2 regions of the Allobosea sp. CCNWLY174 genome follow, and region 1 is predicted to be linked to the other one. Evidence: predicted binding sites of a transcription regulator. Region 1 holds the regulator's gene; the other holds the start of a gene.
The links. The regulator HrcA, encoded in region 1, represses chaperone genes, less so after heat shock. The targets are predictions, from matches to a motif close to GTTAGCACTCNCNNNNNGNGAGTGCTAAC.
Positions count from the first base shown of each region.

Region 2: groES (co-chaperone GroES) is a predicted target of HrcA. The motif match lies at 5,823-5,851, and genes of this name have one in related genera.

Region 1 covers NZ_JBBBBQ010000010.1:69,442-77,855, forward strand. Annotated here, with positions in the region: gene V7S63_RS23640 (SMP-30/gluconolactonase/LRE family protein) at 1-274, opposite strand, end outside; gene hemW (radical SAM family heme chaperone HemW) at 465-1,667, opposite strand; gene rdgB (RdgB/HAM1 family non-canonical purine NTP pyrophosphatase) at 1,664-2,311, opposite strand; gene rph (ribonuclease PH) at 2,316-3,032, opposite strand; gene hrcA (heat-inducible transcriptional repressor HrcA) at 3,170-4,252, shown strand; gene V7S63_RS23665 (ankyrin repeat domain-containing protein) at 4,249-4,905, shown strand; gene V7S63_RS23670 (cupin domain-containing protein) at 4,909-5,262, opposite strand; gene V7S63_RS23675 (LysE family translocator) at 5,264-5,878, opposite strand; gene recF (DNA replication/repair protein RecF) at 6,000-7,127, opposite strand; gene dnaN (DNA polymerase III subunit beta) at 7,143-8,261, opposite strand; gene dnaA (chromosomal replication initiator protein DnaA) at 8,399-8,414, opposite strand, start outside.
Region 2 covers NZ_JBBBBQ010000004.1:494,980-503,393, forward strand. Annotated here, with positions in the region: gene V7S63_RS15990 (ABC transporter ATP-binding protein/permease) at 1-1,525, opposite strand, end outside; gene V7S63_RS15995 (DoxX family protein) at 1,657-2,091, opposite strand; gene V7S63_RS16000 (TAXI family TRAP transporter solute-binding subunit) at 2,157-3,485, opposite strand; gene groL (chaperonin GroEL) at 3,789-5,426, opposite strand; gene groES (co-chaperone GroES) at 5,474-5,761, opposite strand; gene V7S63_RS16015 (MarR family winged helix-turn-helix transcriptional regulator) at 5,976-6,431, shown strand; gene V7S63_RS16020 (PaaI family thioesterase) at 6,508-6,981, shown strand; gene V7S63_RS16025 (AraC family transcriptional regulator) at 6,989-7,798, opposite strand; gene V7S63_RS16030 (hypothetical protein) at 7,886-8,386, shown strand; gene V7S63_RS16035 (VOC family protein) at 8,403-8,414, shown strand, end outside.

The DNA of each region.
Region 1 (8,414 bases):
GTGCCCCGGTCCACAGCCGCTGGATCGCGGCATTGGGCTGGGCTAGCCCTTCGAAGGCGGGATCGACGGCGAGGACGTCCGGGTCCCAGAAATAGGTGGTCGGCGCGCCGCCACGGCTGAAATCGCGCGGCGGCGTCGTGATCGTCGTGGGCGGGCCGGGCCTTGCAGCCGGAGCCTGCGCCAGGGCCGTATCGGCGGCAGCGGCGAGGGCTCCGGCGCCGGCAACCTGCAACAGGCGGCGGCGTGACAAGGCGGGGCGTGATTCATCGATCATGCGTTGCTGCATCGGTGACCTCCCTGGGTTGAACTTATGCTGTTCTTACCCGGCCATCGGGAGCGCCGATTGCGGCGGTGACGTGGCGGAAGGAGACCGCCCGGTCATGACGAGGCCTGCTCCAGCAGGGCTTCTCATCTGACTAAATCGGTTTAATGATGTGGAGTCCGGCTGCCGCCGGGATCGGCGCTCACGCTGCGAGATCGGCGACGAGCGCATCGAGCAGCAGCGCACCGTCCGGCGTCGCGGCGAGCCGGCCATTGGCCCTGCGGGTGAGGAAGCCTTCGGCGATCAGGCTGCCGATACGGTTGCCGTTGAGCTTGCGCCCGGCCAGCCCCTCGAACACGTCGAGATCGATGCCTTCGACGAGCCGCAGGCCCATCAGCAGGTACTCGTCGCCCTGCGCCTCGGCCGAGAGTTTCTCGTTCTCGATCAGGGCGTCGCCGCCGGCCTCGATCCGCTCCAGCCAGGTCTCGGGGCGCTTCTCGGTCGATTGCGCATAGCGACCATCCGCCGTCACCAGCCGGCCATGGGCGCCCGGCCCGATACCGGCATATTCGCCGTAATGCCAATAGATCAGGTTGTGCCGGCATTCCGCGCCCGGCCGGGCATGGTTCGAGATCTCGTAGACCGGCAGCCCGTGCTTGTTCGTGATCTCCTGCGTCAGCTCGTAGAGCGCTGCGCCCGCATCAGGGTCGGGAATGGCGAGTTTGCCGGCCTTGTAGAGCTGCTCGAACGCCGTGCCTGGTTCGATGGTGAGCTGGTAGAGCGAAAGATGCTCCGCCGCATGGCTGATCGCGAGCTCGAGCTCGGCCTGCCACAGCGCCGGTGTCTGGTTCGGCGAGCGGGCATAGATCAGGTCGAAGGAATAGCGCTCGAAATAGCGCCGCGCGATCGCGACCGCATCGAGCGCCTCCTGCGCCGAATGCATCCGCCCGAGCGCCTTGAGATCGGCATCGTTCAGCGCCTGCACGCCGAGCGAGACGCGGTTGACGCCGGCGGCGCGGAAATCGCGGAAGCGCCCGGCCTCGACGCTGGTCGGGTTGGCCTCCAGCGAGACCTCGCAATCGGGATCGACGGCCCAATGCTCACCGATCGCATCGAGGATCGCCCCGACCGTCGCACCCTCCATCAGCGAAGGCGTGCCGCCGCCGAAGAAGATCGAGGACACCGTGCGTCCCGGCGCCAGCTCGGCACGCTGGGCGATCTCGCGGCGGAAGGCGGCGATATAGCGCGCCTGGTCCGGCGGCTGGTGCCGGACATGGGAGTTGAAGTCGCAATAGGGGCATTTGGCCAGGCAGAACGGCCAGTGCACATAGACGGCGAAGCCGGCATCCGCAGTCGGATGCGCCGGCACGCCGGGCCGCGCGGCAAGGGCGGCCGAAGGGCTCAAGCGGGGGCCCTCAGGCAGGCGGCGGCGAGCACATGGAAGGCGCGGGCCCGGTGCGACAGGCCGGGGGAGCCGTCCTTAGGGATACCGTGCTTCTCCTCTGCGCTCATCTCGCCGAAGGTCTTGCCATGCCCGGCCGGCTGGAAGATCGGGTCGTAGCCGAAGCCGGCGGTGCCACGCGGCGCCTCGACGATCGTGCCGAAGACGCGGCCTTCGAACAATTCCTGATGCCCGTCCGGCCAGGCGATCACCAGCGCCGAGACGAAATGTGCCTTGCGCTGCTCGGGCGTGGTCGCGCCGCGCTTTGCAAGCTCGGCCTGCACACGGGCCAGCGCCGGGGCAAAATCCTTACCCGGCCCGGCCCAGTTGGCCGAGAACAGGCCGGGCGCACCATCGAGCGCATCGATGCAGACGCCGGAATCATCGGCCAGCGCCGGCAGGCCGGAAGCCTTGGCCGCCGCCACCGCCTTGATCGCGGCGTTCTCGGCGAACATGTGGCCATCCTCGACCGGCTCCGGCAGGCCAAGCTCGCCGGCCGAGACCAGCTCGACGCCATAGGGCGCCAGCAGCTCGCGCATTTCGCGCAATTTGCCTTGGTTGTGGGTCGCGATCACGACCTTGCCGGTGAGGAGGCGGTTCGTGGTCATGGCGTCAGGCCACCGCCGCCTTCTGCAGCGCCACCAGCTTCGACACCCCGCCCTTGGCGAGCTTCAGCAGCGCCAGCAGTTCCTCCTCGGAGAACGGCGCGCCCTCGGCGGTGCCCTGCACCTCGACGAGACCGCCGGAGCCGGTGATGACGAAATTCGCGTCGGTCTGCGCGCCGGAATCCTCGACATAGTCGAGATCGATCACCGGATTGCCGGCGACGATGCCGCAGGAGATCGCTGCGACATGATCCTTCAGCGGATTGGCACCTTTCAGCATACCGCGCCCCTCCATCCATTTCAGCGCGTCGTGCAGTGCGACCCAGGCGCCGGTGATCGAGGCGGTGCGGGTGCCGCCATCGGCCTGCAGCACGTCGCAATCGACGACGATCTGGCGCTCGCCGATCGCGGTCAGGTCGACCACGGCGCGAAGCGAACGCCCGACCAGGCGCTGAATCTCCTGCGTGCGGCCCGAGGGCTTGCCGGAGGTGACCTCGCGGCGGGTGCGCTCATGCGTGGCGCGCGGCAGCATCGAATATTCGGCGGTGACCCAGCCCTTGCCGGTGCCGCGCAGCCACGGCGGCCCCTTTTCCTCGACGGTGGCGGCGCAGAGCACCTTGGTCTCGCCGAAGGTGACCATGCACGAGCCTTCCGCATAGCGCACCACGCCGCGTTCCAGCGTGACCTTCCGCATCTCGTCGGCTGCGCGCTTCGAGGGTCTCATCGTGTCTTCCTGTCTTTTGGAGTCGGCGGCTTGTAGGCGCTTAAGCGGGGTGCGGCAAGGCGAGCGGGCCATGGGACTTGATCCCGCCGCGCCCAGCGGGGACAATGGATCATGCAGTTGAGGTTGTTCGCCACGGAATGAGCGCCCATACGCGCCCCGAGACACCCGGCGGCCTGGTCGAGATCGACCAGCGCTCGCGCGAGATCTTCCGGCAGATCGTCGACGGCTACCTGACCACCGGCGAGCCGGTCGGCTCGCGCAACATCGCCCGGCTGCTGCCGATCGCGCTGTCGCCGGCGACGGTGCGCAATGTCATGACCGATCTGGAGATGGCGGGGCTGATCTACGCTCCGCACACCTCGGCCGGGCGGCTGCCGACCGAGCGGGGCCTGCGATTCTTCGTCGACGGCATGATGGAGGTCGGCAATCTCACCTCGGACGAGCGCGGCCGCATCGAGGCGCAGATCAGGGCCGCCGCCAGCAATCGCTCGCTCGACCAGACGCTGACCGAGGCCTCGGCCTTGCTGTCTGGCCTGTCGCGCGGCGCCGGCGTCGTCGTCACCACCAAGGCCAATGCGCGCCTGCGCCATATCGAATTCGTCCGGCTCGATGCCGGCCGCGCGCTCGCCGTGCTCGTCGCCGATGACGGCACCGTCGAGAACCGCATCCTCGCGCTGCCGGCGGGCTTGCCGGCGTCGGCGCTGGTCGAGGCCGGCAACTTCCTCAATGCCCGCATCGTCGGCAAGACGCTCGACGAGCTTCGCCGCGAGATCGCCGACAGCCGCGCCCTGATGGAGCGCGAGCTCGACGAACTGACCGCCCGGCTGGTCGAGACCGGGATCGCGACGAGCTCCGGCCCTTCCGGCGACCGGCATCTCATCGTGCGCGGCCAGGCCAATCTGCTCGAGGACCTGAAGGCGCAGGAGGATCTGGAGCGCATCCGCCTGCTCTTCGCCGATCTGGAGACGCAGACCGAACTGATCGACCTGCTCTCGCGGGCTGAGGCCGGCGATGGCGTGCGCATTTTCATCGGCTCGGAGAACAAGCTGTTCTCGATGTCGGGTTCGTCGATCATCGCCGCGCCTTTTCGCGATGGCGGCCAGCGCATCGTCGGCGTGGTCGGCATCATCGGCCCGACCCGGCTGAACTATGCCCGGATCGTGCCGATGGTCGACTACACCGCCAAAGTGGTCGGGCGCCTGCTCGATGGCGGGCGATGAGGCGGCCGCTGCCGGCTGCTGCGTTGCTGGCGGGAGTGCTGCTGATGGCCGGAGCGAGCGAAGCACAGACCGGTCTGCTCGAAGCGGCCGCCCGTGGCGATCTTGCCGCGGTGAATCGCCTGATCGCCGCCAAGGCGGATCTCGAACAGCGCGATGGCCAGCGTCAGACGGCGCTCCTGCTCGCCGTCGCCGGCAATCATGTCGCCGTCGCCAAGGCGCTGCTGGCGGCAGGCGCGAGTCCCAACGCCCAGGCGTCGAACCAGGACACGCCCTGGCTTCTGGCCGGCGCCAGCGGCCGCACCGAGATCATCGCGGCGATGCTGCCGCTGAAGCCCGATCTCACGATCCGCAACCGCTATGGCGGCAATGCCCTGATCCCAGCCTGCGAGCGCGCCCATGTCGAGACCGCCAAGCTGCTCCTGACATCAGGCATCGACGTGAATCACGTCAACAATCTCGGCTGGACCTGTCTGCTGGAGATCGTGATCCTCGGCGATGGCGGCCCGCGCCATCGGGAGGTGGCCCGGCTCGTGCTCGCTGCGGGCGCCGACCCCAATCTCGCCGACAAGGATGGCGTCAGCCCGCTCCAGCACGCCCGCAAGCGCGGCCAAAGCGAGATCGCCAAGCTGATCGCGGCGGCCGGCGGGCGCTGAGCGTTATTCCAGCCAGTCGGTGACGAAGCGCTCGCTGGCGTGGATATCGATCGATTCCAGTACCTGCGGCCCGAGGCTGCGGAATTTATGTGGCACGCCGGCCGGCACGACCAGGATTTCCCCGGGTCCGGCCTCGATCTCCCGGTCACCGATCGTGTAGAGCGCCCGCCCGGCGCGTACGATGAAGGTCTCGGGATAGGGATGGCTGTGCAGCCTCGGCCCCTTGCCGGGCTCGGCCCGGACGAAGATCAGCGAGACCTCGCCGCCGAAGCCCTGCACCTCGCCATGCCATTCGCCTGGGGTCTCGGACCAGTCCTCGCGGCGTATGGCGCGCTGTGTCGTGGTTTCGTCCGCCATCTCAGCCACGCGCCGCGATCGCCGCCGCGGCGCCCGCCATCACGCCGCCGGTGACGCGGTTGATCCGGCGCATGGTGCGCGGACTAGCCACCAGCCGGCGCGCCCTGTCGGCGGCGAAGGCATAGCCGAGCAGGGTGGTGTTGATGATCAGCATGGTCAGCACGGCGACCTCGGCGAAGGCCAGCGGCGTGATCGCCTGCAGATCGACGATCAGCGGCAGGATCGAGACGAAGAACACCATCACCTTGGGATTGCCGAGCGTCAGCGCGACGCCGCCGAGGAAGAGGCGGACACCCTCGCCGCGCATCGCCGGCTGGTCTTCCAGGCTCCTCACCGGCGCGGTCCAGAGCTTCCAGGCGAGATAGACGAGATAGGCGCAGCCGGCATATTTGATGATCAGGAACAGGCCGTGGAAGTTCTGCATCAGCACGGACAGGCCGAGCGCCGAGAAGGCCAGCCAGACCAGGTCGCCGGCTGCGATGCCGAGCACGAAGGGCACGGCCCGCCGGAAGCCGGTCGAGAGCGAGCGCGCCACGATCGCCGCGATGCCTGGCCCCGGCGAGGCGACGGCGAGGAAATAGACACCGGCGAAAACCAGAAGCCCGGCGAAATCCATCGAGCGTTGCTCCCCGAAAAGACGTTGTTGGCGCCATGCTAGCAGCAAGCCGATCCCGCGTCTTATCGGCAAGCGTGATGGTGCTGATCAGCGATTCTGACGCATCGCCGCCCTAATGCTGTCAGGAGACCGGGCGGACCTCGCCCGGCGTGACCAGCAAACGCTGGGCTCCGGCCGGGAGATCGCCGAACAGGGCCGGGTCTGCGCCGGTCATCCAGACCTGGCAGCCGAGCTCGGCCAGCGCTCCATAGAGCGCCGCCCGCCGGCGCGGATCGAGATGGGCGGCGACCTCGTCGAGCAGGACGAGCGGCGGCAGCTCGCTCATCCTCGCGACCAGACGGGCATGGGCGAGCACCAGCCCGATCAGCAGCGCCTTCTGCTCGCCGGTCGAGCCCTGTCCGGCCGGGATATCCTTGGCGGCATGGCGCACGGCGAGATCGGAAGCCTGCGGGCCGGCGAGGGTGCGCCCTGCCGCCTTGTCGCGCGGGCGCATCTCCCGCAGGAGCTCGCGATAGCGATCCTCGGCGTCGAGCGCCGGCAAGGTTGCAACCAGAGCGTCGATCTCGCCTTCCAGCGCGATCTCGGCCTGCGGGAAGGGCGAGGTCTCGTCCGCGGTCTGCGCGATGATGGCGGAGAGGCGGGCCACGGTCTCGGCGCGGGCGGCCGCGACGGCGACGCCGAGCTCGGCGATCTCGCGCTCGACCGCGTCGAGCCAGCGCTGCTGATGCGGGCTCTCGTCGAGGATGCGGTTGCGCGAGCGCAACGCCTTTTCCAGCGCATTCGAGCGCGTGCCATGCCCGGGATCGACCGCCAGCACCAGCCGGTCGAGGAAGCGGCGGCGATCGCCGGCGGCGCCGCGGAACAGCCCGTCGAGATCGGGCGTCAGCCAGACCAGCCTGACATAGTCGCTGAAGGCCAGCGCCGAGCCGGCCGGAGCGCCGTCGATCCGGGCGATCCGGGCCCGCCGGCCCTCGGCATCGGGCGGCTCCAGGCCGATGCCGAGCCGCGCCCCGTCATCGGTGAGACCGATCGAGGCGGCGAAGCCGCCATCGCCGGGCTGGCGGACCATGTCGGAGAGGTCGGCGCGCCTGAGGCCGCGGCCGGGCGCGAACAGCGACAGGGCTTCGAGCAGATTGGTCTTGCCGGCGCCGTTCTCGCCGCACAGCGCAACGAGCCGACCCTCGATCGCGAGATCGAGGGTCGGATAGGAGCGGAAATTCTGCAGCGTGAGGCGTGCGACCGCGGTCAAGATGCGCTCGCGGGATCAGACCCGCATCGGCATCAGCACATAGAGGGCCGAAGCGCCTTCGCGGTCCTGGATCACCGTCGGCGAGCCCGGATCGGCGAGCTTGAGCAGCGCAGTGTCGCCGTCGAGCTGGGCGGCGATGTCCATCAGATAGCGCGCGTTGAAGCCGATATCGAGCGGGCCCGCGTCGTAGTCGACCTCGATCTCCTCGGTCGCCGAGCCGGAATCGGGATTGGTCACCGAGAGCGTCATCCGGCCATCGGCCATGGAGAGCTTCACGGCGCGGCCACGCTCGGACGAGATCGTCGAGACGCGGTCCACGGAGGCCGCGAAATCGCCCCGGTCGACGGTGAGCAGCTTGTCGTTTCCGGAGGGGATGACGCGCTGATAGTCGGGGAAGGTGCCGTCGATCAGCTTGGAGGTCAGCACGACCTCGGCCGTGGCGACGCGGATCTTGGTGGCGGAGAGCTCGATCTGGACCTCGCTCTCGCCGTCCTCCAGCAGCTTCTGGATCTCGGCCACGGCCTTGCGCGGCACGATCACGCCGGGCATGCCGAGCGAGCCCTGCGGGGCCGCGGTGTCGACGCGGGCGAGGCGATGGCCATCGGTCGCGACGGCGCGCAGCACCGGGCGCCCGTCGACATCGATGGCGTGCAGATAGATGCCGTTGAGATAGTAGCGCGTCTCCTCGGTCGAGATCGCGAACTGGGTCTTGTCGATCAGGCGCTTGAACTCGCCGGCCGGCAGCACGAAGCGGTGCGCCATCTCGCCGGCGGTGATGTCCGGGAAATCGCTTTCCGGCAGCGTCTGCAGGGTGAAGCGGGAGCGGCCCGAGCGCAGCACCATCTGGCCGGTCTCGCCGGTGGTCTCCAGCGAGACCTGCGAGCCGTCTGGCAGCTTGCGGACGATGTCGTAGAGCGTGTGCGCGGGGACCGTGGTCGCGCCGGACTCGACCACGTCGGCCGGCACGGTCTCGACCACCTCGATGTCGAGGTCAGTCGCCTTCAGCTTCAACCCATCCTCGCTGCCGCGCAGCAGGAGATTCGACAGGATCGGGATCGTGTTGCGCCGCTCGACGACACGATGGACATGCCCGAGCGACTTCAGGAGCGTGGAGCGTTCGACCGTAACCTTCATGGCGTCTTCTGGCATGCTGGCGCCCGCGGCGAGCCGGCAGGCAGAAAGGTGGCCCGCGACATTGCCGGACGGCCGGGCCGCGCGCAAGGGCGCGCGAGCCCGCCTGCACAGTTAACGCAGAAGGGGAGGCTGACGCCTCACTCCTGCAGCATG
Region 2 (8,414 bases), on a different contig from region 1:
TCAGGTCGGATGCGCTCACGATCGGCTGGCCATTCGGCAGGGTGAGCGACAGCGTCTCGATCGTCGTGTCCGTGCCGGCCTTCTGCGCGATGTCGATCCCGGCGTCTGCGCCGCCGGCTCCCTGCGCTTCCGCCTGGGCGATCGCAGCCTCGAAGGTGGTGAGGCGGTTGATCGAGGCGACATAGGAGGCGATCGACTGGTAGCGGTCGATGAAGAACGACATCGCCGTCTGCACCCGGTCGAAGGCCGAGGCGACCTGGGTCATGATGCCGAGCGTGATCTTGCCCGAGAAGTAATGCGGCGCGAGCAGGATGTAGGGCACGACGACATTGGCTTGCGCGAAGGACAGGGTGAAGGTCGTCAGCCGCACCCGCGCCCAGACCAGCCGGTAGAAGTTCTGGACGATGTCGCCGAAGCGTTCGGTGAGGTGGCGCTGCTCGGAGGTCTCGCCGCGCATCAGGGCGATCTGCTCGGAATATTCGCGCAGGCGGGCCAGCGAATAGCGGAAATTCGCCTCGCGCCGCTCCTGTTCGAACTCCAGGCCGATCATCGGCCGGCCGATGAGATGGGCGATCCAGGTCGCGGCGACCGAATAGATCAGCGCCATCCAGAAGATGAAGCCGGGAATGCTGATCTCGGTCCCCGGCACGACGCTGGCAACCGGGATCGACCAGAGGATGATCGAAAACGAGACCAGCGTCGATACCTGCGTCAGCAGCGGCAGGGCGAAGCTGTAGGTCTGGTTGACGAAGGCGCGCGTGTCTTCGGCGATACGCTGGTCGGGATTGTCCGCGGTGTGGGCGAGCGAGACCCGGTAGTGATTGGCGTTGCGCAGCCAGGCCGCGCTGAAGCTCTCCGCCATCCAGCGGCGCCAGCGGATCAGGAGCGTGTAGTTGGCGATCATCTCGATCAGGTTGGAGATGACGAAGATCGCGGCCCAGACGCTGAAGACGTAAATCAGCTGGTACCAGAAAGTCGCCGCGTCCTTCTCCTGGATCGCGTTGTAGAAATCGCGGTTGAAGAAGGAAAGGCGCAGCGAGATGCCGACCTGGATCTGGTTGAGCACCACGAGGAAGACCAGCAGCGCGATGCCGAGGCGGCCCGTGCCGATCGAGAAGGGCTTCACCGGCCAGAGCTGCGCCGTGGTCGCTTCCGGCGCCTCGAAATAGGGCGAAGCCAGCCGGGCGATGCGCCGGATCGCCGGGATGAACGAGATCGCATAGACGAGGATGCCGAAGACGGCGATCGTCGTCGGCAGGCTCGCCGGCGGTGCGATCGCCTGCCAGCCGGCCGGCCAGAAGCCGACTTGCGCCAGCACCGCGCCGGCACCGGTCGCGACGTATTCCACCGCGAAGATGACCGAGAAGATTTTCAGGAAGGTGCTGATCTCGGTAGCCCGGAAGGTGGCGAATGCTAGCAGCAGGCCGACGGCGCCGAGGCCGAGGATGCCGTGGCTGCCGCTTTGCTGGCCGACCACGAGCGCGATCACGGCAAGCGCGGCGACGGCGAAACTCAACAGGCGCATGGCATCGTCCTTGTCGGGGAATCAGCGCGGGAGACGCGCTGCCTAGTAGAAAGCGTTGTAGATCAGCCCTGCGCACAAAAAAGGCCCGGCTCAAGTCCGGGCCGCGCTTTTTCAGCGTTTTGTGATGGGCTTCAGTCCTTGTCGACCGAATAGGCGCCTGCGCCGGCCGCGAACAGCACGAGGAAGCCGCCGGCCACGGCAAGGTTCTTCATGAACATGAGCTGCTGCATCGGCTGCGCCCAGTTCATGTGGAACAGCACCGAGGCTGCGATGGTGAAGGCGAACAGGGCGAGGGCGACGAGGCGGGTCTTGAAGCCGACGACGATCATCAGGCCGCCGATCAGCTCGACGATGATGACGAGTGGCAGCAGGATGCCGGGCACGCCGGCCGAGGCCATGTAGGCTTGCGTGCCGGCATAGCCGCTGATCTTGGACCAGCCGGCGAGCACGAACATCAGGGCGAGCAGGATGCGGCCGATCAACTTGGCGGCATCGCCCAAAGCAGGGTTGTTCATGAAAGGGACCCCCGAAAGCAGAGCGCGGCAGGATGCCGCACCAGCTGCGATCTAGGGCCTACAACCAAAGTCGATGCAAGCGCGTGGCTTCACATGCCTGTGCAAAGTCGAGCCGCCTAGGCAGCTACTCGCTTGCCGGCCTGCCCGGACGCGCGCGCTTCGCCTATCGCTTCGGCGATCGAGGCGCGCACGGCCTCCCAGCTCAACGAAAACACGTGGAAGCCCTGGTCGGAGATCCGCTCTTCCGAGAAATCCTTCATCACCCGCTGGATCAGCAGGTTGAGATCCTTACGGCAGCCGTGCAGCGTCGCAAGGTCATCTGCCTCCTGCGCCCGCGACGCGATGTCGATCAGCTTGTCATTGTAGGCGCTGACCCGAACCTTGCGCCGGTTGCGGATCTGCAGCCGCAGCATCATCACGCCGGAATACGCGATGGTCAGCATCGAGATCATGAAGGTGATCTCATCGCGATAGCGCACCAGAAGGAACGGCCTGGCGCCGTCGTAATAGGCTTTTGCGCCGGCATGGATCGCCACGGACGGGCCGTTCTGTGCCGGCCGCGCGATACCCGCGGCGAGTGGTGTCCGGAAGGCGAGACGCAACTGCTCTTCGAACAGGATCCGTGTCAGTTCCTCGACGGCGGCGTCCGGCACTTTGACGCCCGCTACAAGATTGATTCCGATCGCCAGCGTCGGCGTGTCCTGCTCGGGGACGGGCGGATATCCCTGATAGGTCCCCTGGCTGATGCTGCTTTCGCTGACATAGGGCTTCACCAGTTTGATCGCTGAGGCCTGCTCGACCGGCACGAAGAAGAGCCCGTCGCCGCGTTGCTGCAGGCGCCGCATGACCTCGACAGTGGCGGGATCGCGTAGTGCCCTGACGAAGGCGATCGCGTCGATCTCGCCGCGCTCCAGTGCTGCGAAGTTGTCGTTGACGGGGCCGGCGCTGACCTTGATCTCGGCCAATGGCAGGTCGTGATGCTGCGCGAGTGCGAAGAAGTTCTGATTGCCCGAGGTGCCTTCCGGCGGAAGGGCGAGGCGCTTGCCGGCAAGATCCCGCAGGCTCCGGATGCCGGACGAGCGGCGCGCGATCAGCTGGAAATGTTCGCGCGCAACGACTGCGACGGCCCTGACGGTCGGCGCGGTCATGATGTCGGCCTGCACCGAGGCGAGGGCCGCCTTGCCGTCGGCAACCAGGCGCGCATTCGTCGCCGAGCCGTCGGTATGTACGATCTCGAGGCGGATGGTCTTCGACTGCGTCGCGACAAGATCGCGGACCTCGCCCATCAGCTGATCGACATTGCCGCCCTTTCCGCCAACTGCGACCGACAGGATGGTGGGCGGGGCGTCTCGGAAGGCGTACCAGCCGCTCGCGGCCGCGGCCGCTACCGCCAGGAAGCCGATCATGGCGTAGACGCCGACAATCACAGCAGACCGCCGAACCATTGATGATCTCCGCTCCGCCCGTCGCGCGGGTATGCCTCATTGTGGCGCGCGATGGCGAAAGGCCGGCCCGACTCACGGGGAACGGGATAGTCGTGCGATGTCTGCAGTTGGAAGAACCTTGCGGCAGCTGGCAAGATTGTCCGGGTCGATATCGCCAGGATCTTGGGTGATGTGACGAAAAAGGCCCGGCTTGCGCCGGGCCTTCCATAGTTGAGCCTGGTGGCCTGGATCAGAAGTCCATGCCGCCACCGAAACCGGGCTTGCCCGGTTTCGGCAGTTAATGTCTGGGGCGTCTGGACTTCCTCAGAAGTCCATGCCGCCCATGCCGCCGCCGCCCATCGGGGGCATCGGGGCGTCCTTCTTCGGCGTCTCGGCGATCATCGCCTCGGTGGTGATCAGCAGGCCGGCGATCGAAGCCGCGTCCTGGATCGCCGTGCGCACGACCTTGGTCGGGTCGATGATGCCGGCCTTGACCAGATCGCCGTACTCGCCGGTCTGGGCGTTGTAGCCCCAGGCGTAGTCCTTCGACTCCAGCAGCTTGCCGATCACGACCGCGCCGTCACCGCCGGCGTTGTCGACGATCTGGCGGGCCGGAGCAGCGATCGCCTTGCGGACGATCTCGACGCCGGTCTTCTGGTCGTCGTTCTGGGTCTTGATCGACTTGACCGAGTTCAGGGCGCGCAGCAGGGCGACGCCGCCGCCCGGCAGGATGCCTTCTTCCACCGCAGCGCGGGTGGCGTTCAGGGCATCGTCGACGCGATCCTTCTTCTCCTTGACCTCGACCTCGGTCGCGCCGCCGACGCGGATGACCGCGACGCCGCCGGCGAGCTTGGCCAGACGCTCCTGGAGCTTCTCACGGTCGTAGTCCGAGGTGGTCTCCTCGATCTGCGCCTTGATCTGCGCAACGCGGCCCTCGATGTCCTTCTTCTTGCCGGCGCCGTCGATAATCGTGGTGTTCTCCTTCTCGATGCGCACCTTCTTGGCGCGGCCGAGCATCTGGAGCGTCACGGTCTCGAGCTTGATGCCGAGGTCTTCCGAGATCATCTGACCGGCGGTCAGGATCGAGATGTCCTCGAGCATGGCCTTGCGACGATCACCGAAGCCCGGAGCCTTGACGGCTGCGACCTTCAGGCCGCCACGGAGCTTGTTGACGACGAGCGTGGCCAGAGCCTCGCCCTCGACGTCCTCGGCGATGATGAGCAGCGGCTTGCCGGTCTGCACGACGGCCTCGAGGATCGGCAGCATCGCCTGGAGCGACGACAGCTTCTTCTCGAAGATGAGGATGTAGGGGTCCTCGAGCTCGGCGACCATCTTCTCGGCATTAGTGATGAAGTAGGGCGAGAGATAGCCGCGGTCGAACTGCATGCCCTCGACGACGTCGAGCTCGGTCTCGGCGGTCTTGGCTTCCTCGACAGTGATGACACCCTCGTTGCCGACCTTCTGCATCGCGGTCGAGATCATCTTGCCGACCGACTCGTCGCCGTTCGCCGAGATGGTGCCGACCTGCGCGACTTCCGCGTTCGAGGTGACCTTCTTGGAGTTCTTCTTGAGGTCGGCGACGATGGCCTCGACGGCGAGGTCGATGCCGCGCTTCAGGTCCATCGGGTTCATGCCGGCCGCAACCGACTTGGCGCCTTCACGGACGATCGCCTGGGCGAGCACGGTGGCGGTGGTGGTGCCGTCGCCGGCATGGTCGTTCTGGCGCGAAGCGACTTCGCGGACCATCTGAGCGCCCATGTTCTCGAACTTGTCGGCGAGCTCGATCTCCTTGGCGACGGTGACGCCGTCCTTGGTGATGCGCGGGGCGCCGAACGACTTCTCGATCACGACGTTGCGGCCCTTGGGACCCAGCGTGACCTTCACGGCATTGGCGAGGATGTCCACGCCGCGCAGCATCTTGTCGCGGGCGTCGGTGGAAAAGCGAACTTCTTTGGCAGCCATGAGACTACTCCTGATTGAACTCTACGGACGGGTGGGCGCCTGGCTGCTCAGCCGACGATGCCCATGATGTCGGATTCCTTCATGATCAGGAGATCCTGGCCGTCGATCTTGACCTCGGTGCCGCTCCACTTGCCGAAGAGGACGCGATCGCCCTTCTTGACATCGAGAGCAACCAGCTTGCCGGCGTCGTCGCGGGCGCCGGGGCCGACTGCGACGATCTCGCCTTCCTGGGGCTTTTCCTTGGCGGTATCGGGGATGATGATGCCACCCTTGGTCTTCTCTTCGCCATCAAGGCGACGGACCACAACGCGGTCATGCAGCGGACGGAACTTCATGGTTCTGTCTTCCTCTCGGTCTTATTCTGGACGGGCTCGAATTTGCCCGTGAAAGGGGTCTGTTAGCAGTCTCACCGAGTGAGTGCTAACCGACGTGGCGGAGATAGGCCCCAGGGCTGCCGGAGTCAAGGAATCCGCTGCGTAAAAGGTGAACGCGATGACTGCCGCCATCTGCCCTGCTGCGGCCGGACACTAAACCCGCTATCGTGGCGGGATGACGACGCCAGTCCCTGATCTCCCTCTCGACGACATCGCCCGTTCCTGTGTGGTGCTGCATGTCCGCATGACCGCACGCGCCGTCACCCGCGCCTATGACGAGGCGATGCGGCCGAGTGGCTTGAAGATCACCCAGTTCGTTCTGCTCTCGGCGCTTTCGACCGGCGCCTGGCGCTCCGTCACCGAGCTCGCCGACCGCTTCGCGCTGGAGCGGACCTCGCTGACGCGCAACCTGCAACTGCTTGCCGCCGAGAAGCTGATCGAGCCGGTCGACTGCAAGGGCAGGGCGCTGACCTATGCCGTGACGCAGAAGGGCCGCGCCGCGATCGAGGCGGCGATCCCTTACTGGCGCGCGGCGCAGGACAGGATCGAGGGCGGGCTCGGCCAGGAACGCTGGAGCGAGACGCGCGACAGTCTCAAGGCAATCCGGCGGGCGGCGAGGGAAGTCGGCTGATCTCGCACCAGCCGGCTTGACCGCTATCCAGCTCCATCTCTATCGTGCATCTACACGATAGAGATGGAGCGTAGCCGTGTCCCGTGAGGTCGGAGTCGTCAGCCGTGATGTCCTGCTGGCGGAGGACGGCGCATCCTTCCTGCGCGGGATGATCGAGGGACGCCATCCCGGCCCGCCCTTCGCCGATGCGATGGATTTCGACATCGCCGAGGTCGAGGAGGGCCGGGTGGTCTTCGTCGGCACGCCCTCGCCGCGCTTCTTCAACCCGCTCGGGACGATCCACGGCGGCTGGACGGCGACGATCCTCGATTCCGCCATGGCCTGCGCCGTGCATTCGACGCTGCGGGTCGGCGAGGGCTACACCACGCTGGAGATGAAGCTGAACTATGTCCGCCCGGTCATGCCTGCCAGCGGCCCGGTGCGCTGCGAGGGCAGGCTGATCCATCGTGGCGGTTCGGTCGCGACCAGTGAAGGCAAGCTGGTCGACGCAGCAGGCAAGCTGTTGGCGCACGGCACCGAAACCTGCATGATCTTCGGCGGCAAGCGCTGAATATTGCTCACGCGATGCGATAGGCGCCCGGACTCACGCCCATCACCCGCTTGAAGCGGCGGTTGAAGGTTGAGAGGTCGCCGAAGCCGCAATCGAAGGCAATGCCCGCGATCGGCTGGTCCGTCCGGCGCAGCAGCATGGCCGCCCGGTGGAGACGCGTGCGCAGCACATATTGATGCGGCGTCATACCGACCAGGGTCCTGAAGGTGCGCAGGAAGTGGTAGGGGCTCATCGCCGCCTGCCGCGCCAGCTCATCGATCGGAAGAGTGTCCTCGCAATGCGCTTCGATATGGCGCAGCGTCCGCGTGACCCGGCGTTCGTCGCGGGCGCTTGGCGTCCCGATCCCGGGTTTTGCGCCTGACAGCACGCTCGCCACGGCGCCGCCGAGGCGCAGCGCGGTTTCCTCCAGCCTCTCGGGCTCGTCCGCGGCGATTTCCGCTTCGGCGACGACACTGGCGAGCACGGGCAGCGCCGGCAGATGCGGCTGCGCGAAGTCCAGCCGCCGGGCGCCCGGCACGGCCGCGACGACGCCTTCGAGCCAGGCCGGCTCGAACTGGAAGGCGAGGCAGCGGTCGCCGGCCGCGTGTTCATGGCCGCATTCGAAGCAGGCGCCGCGATTGCCGAGCAGCAGCGCGCCCGGCGCGAGCACGGCGCTGCCTTGCGTCGAGCGGTAGCGGAACGAGCCGCTGCGGACGATGGCGATGCAGTGCTGCGGGTGCGCTTCCTCGAAGGCGCGGTCGTCCGGGCCGGCCGTGCAGACGATGTCGCTGACCCGCCAGCCGGGGCCTGATGCCAGGAGATGGGCGGTCGCCGTCATGGTTCGCGAGTTTAGCAGTTTTTCCCAAGCGCTGCCCGAGGCTCCGGGTCAAGCTGGACACCAACTTGGTCCAGACGGAGCCCGATCATGACAGCAGCGCCATCGACGCTGGCCAATGCCCTTATCGCGACCGGGCCGGACCCTGAACTCGCCGGCAAGCTCGCCCTCTACGGCCAGTTCGTCGGCGCGTGGACGATGGCTGCCGTGATGCACACCGATGACGGCCAGCGCCATGAGGCCAAGGGCGGGATCCATTTCGGCTGGGTACTCGGCGGGCGCGCCGTGCAGGATGTCTGGGCGCTGCCGGGCTTCTTCCACGGCACGACGCTACGCATATACGACCCCGGCGAGGATGCCTGGCACATCCGCTGGAACGACCCGGTCAAGCAGTACTACACGCACCAGATCGGCCGGGCCGAGGGCAACGACATAGTCCAGCACGGCAGGCTGGACGACGGCACCGCGATCCGCTGGCGCTTCACTGAGATCACGCGGGATTCGTTCCACTGGATCGGCGACCGCTCGCGCGATGGCGGCGGGAGCTGGCAGCTCCAGGCCGATTTCCGCGCCAAGCGCATCACAACCTGACAGGAGGACGACCATCATGTTCGATCAC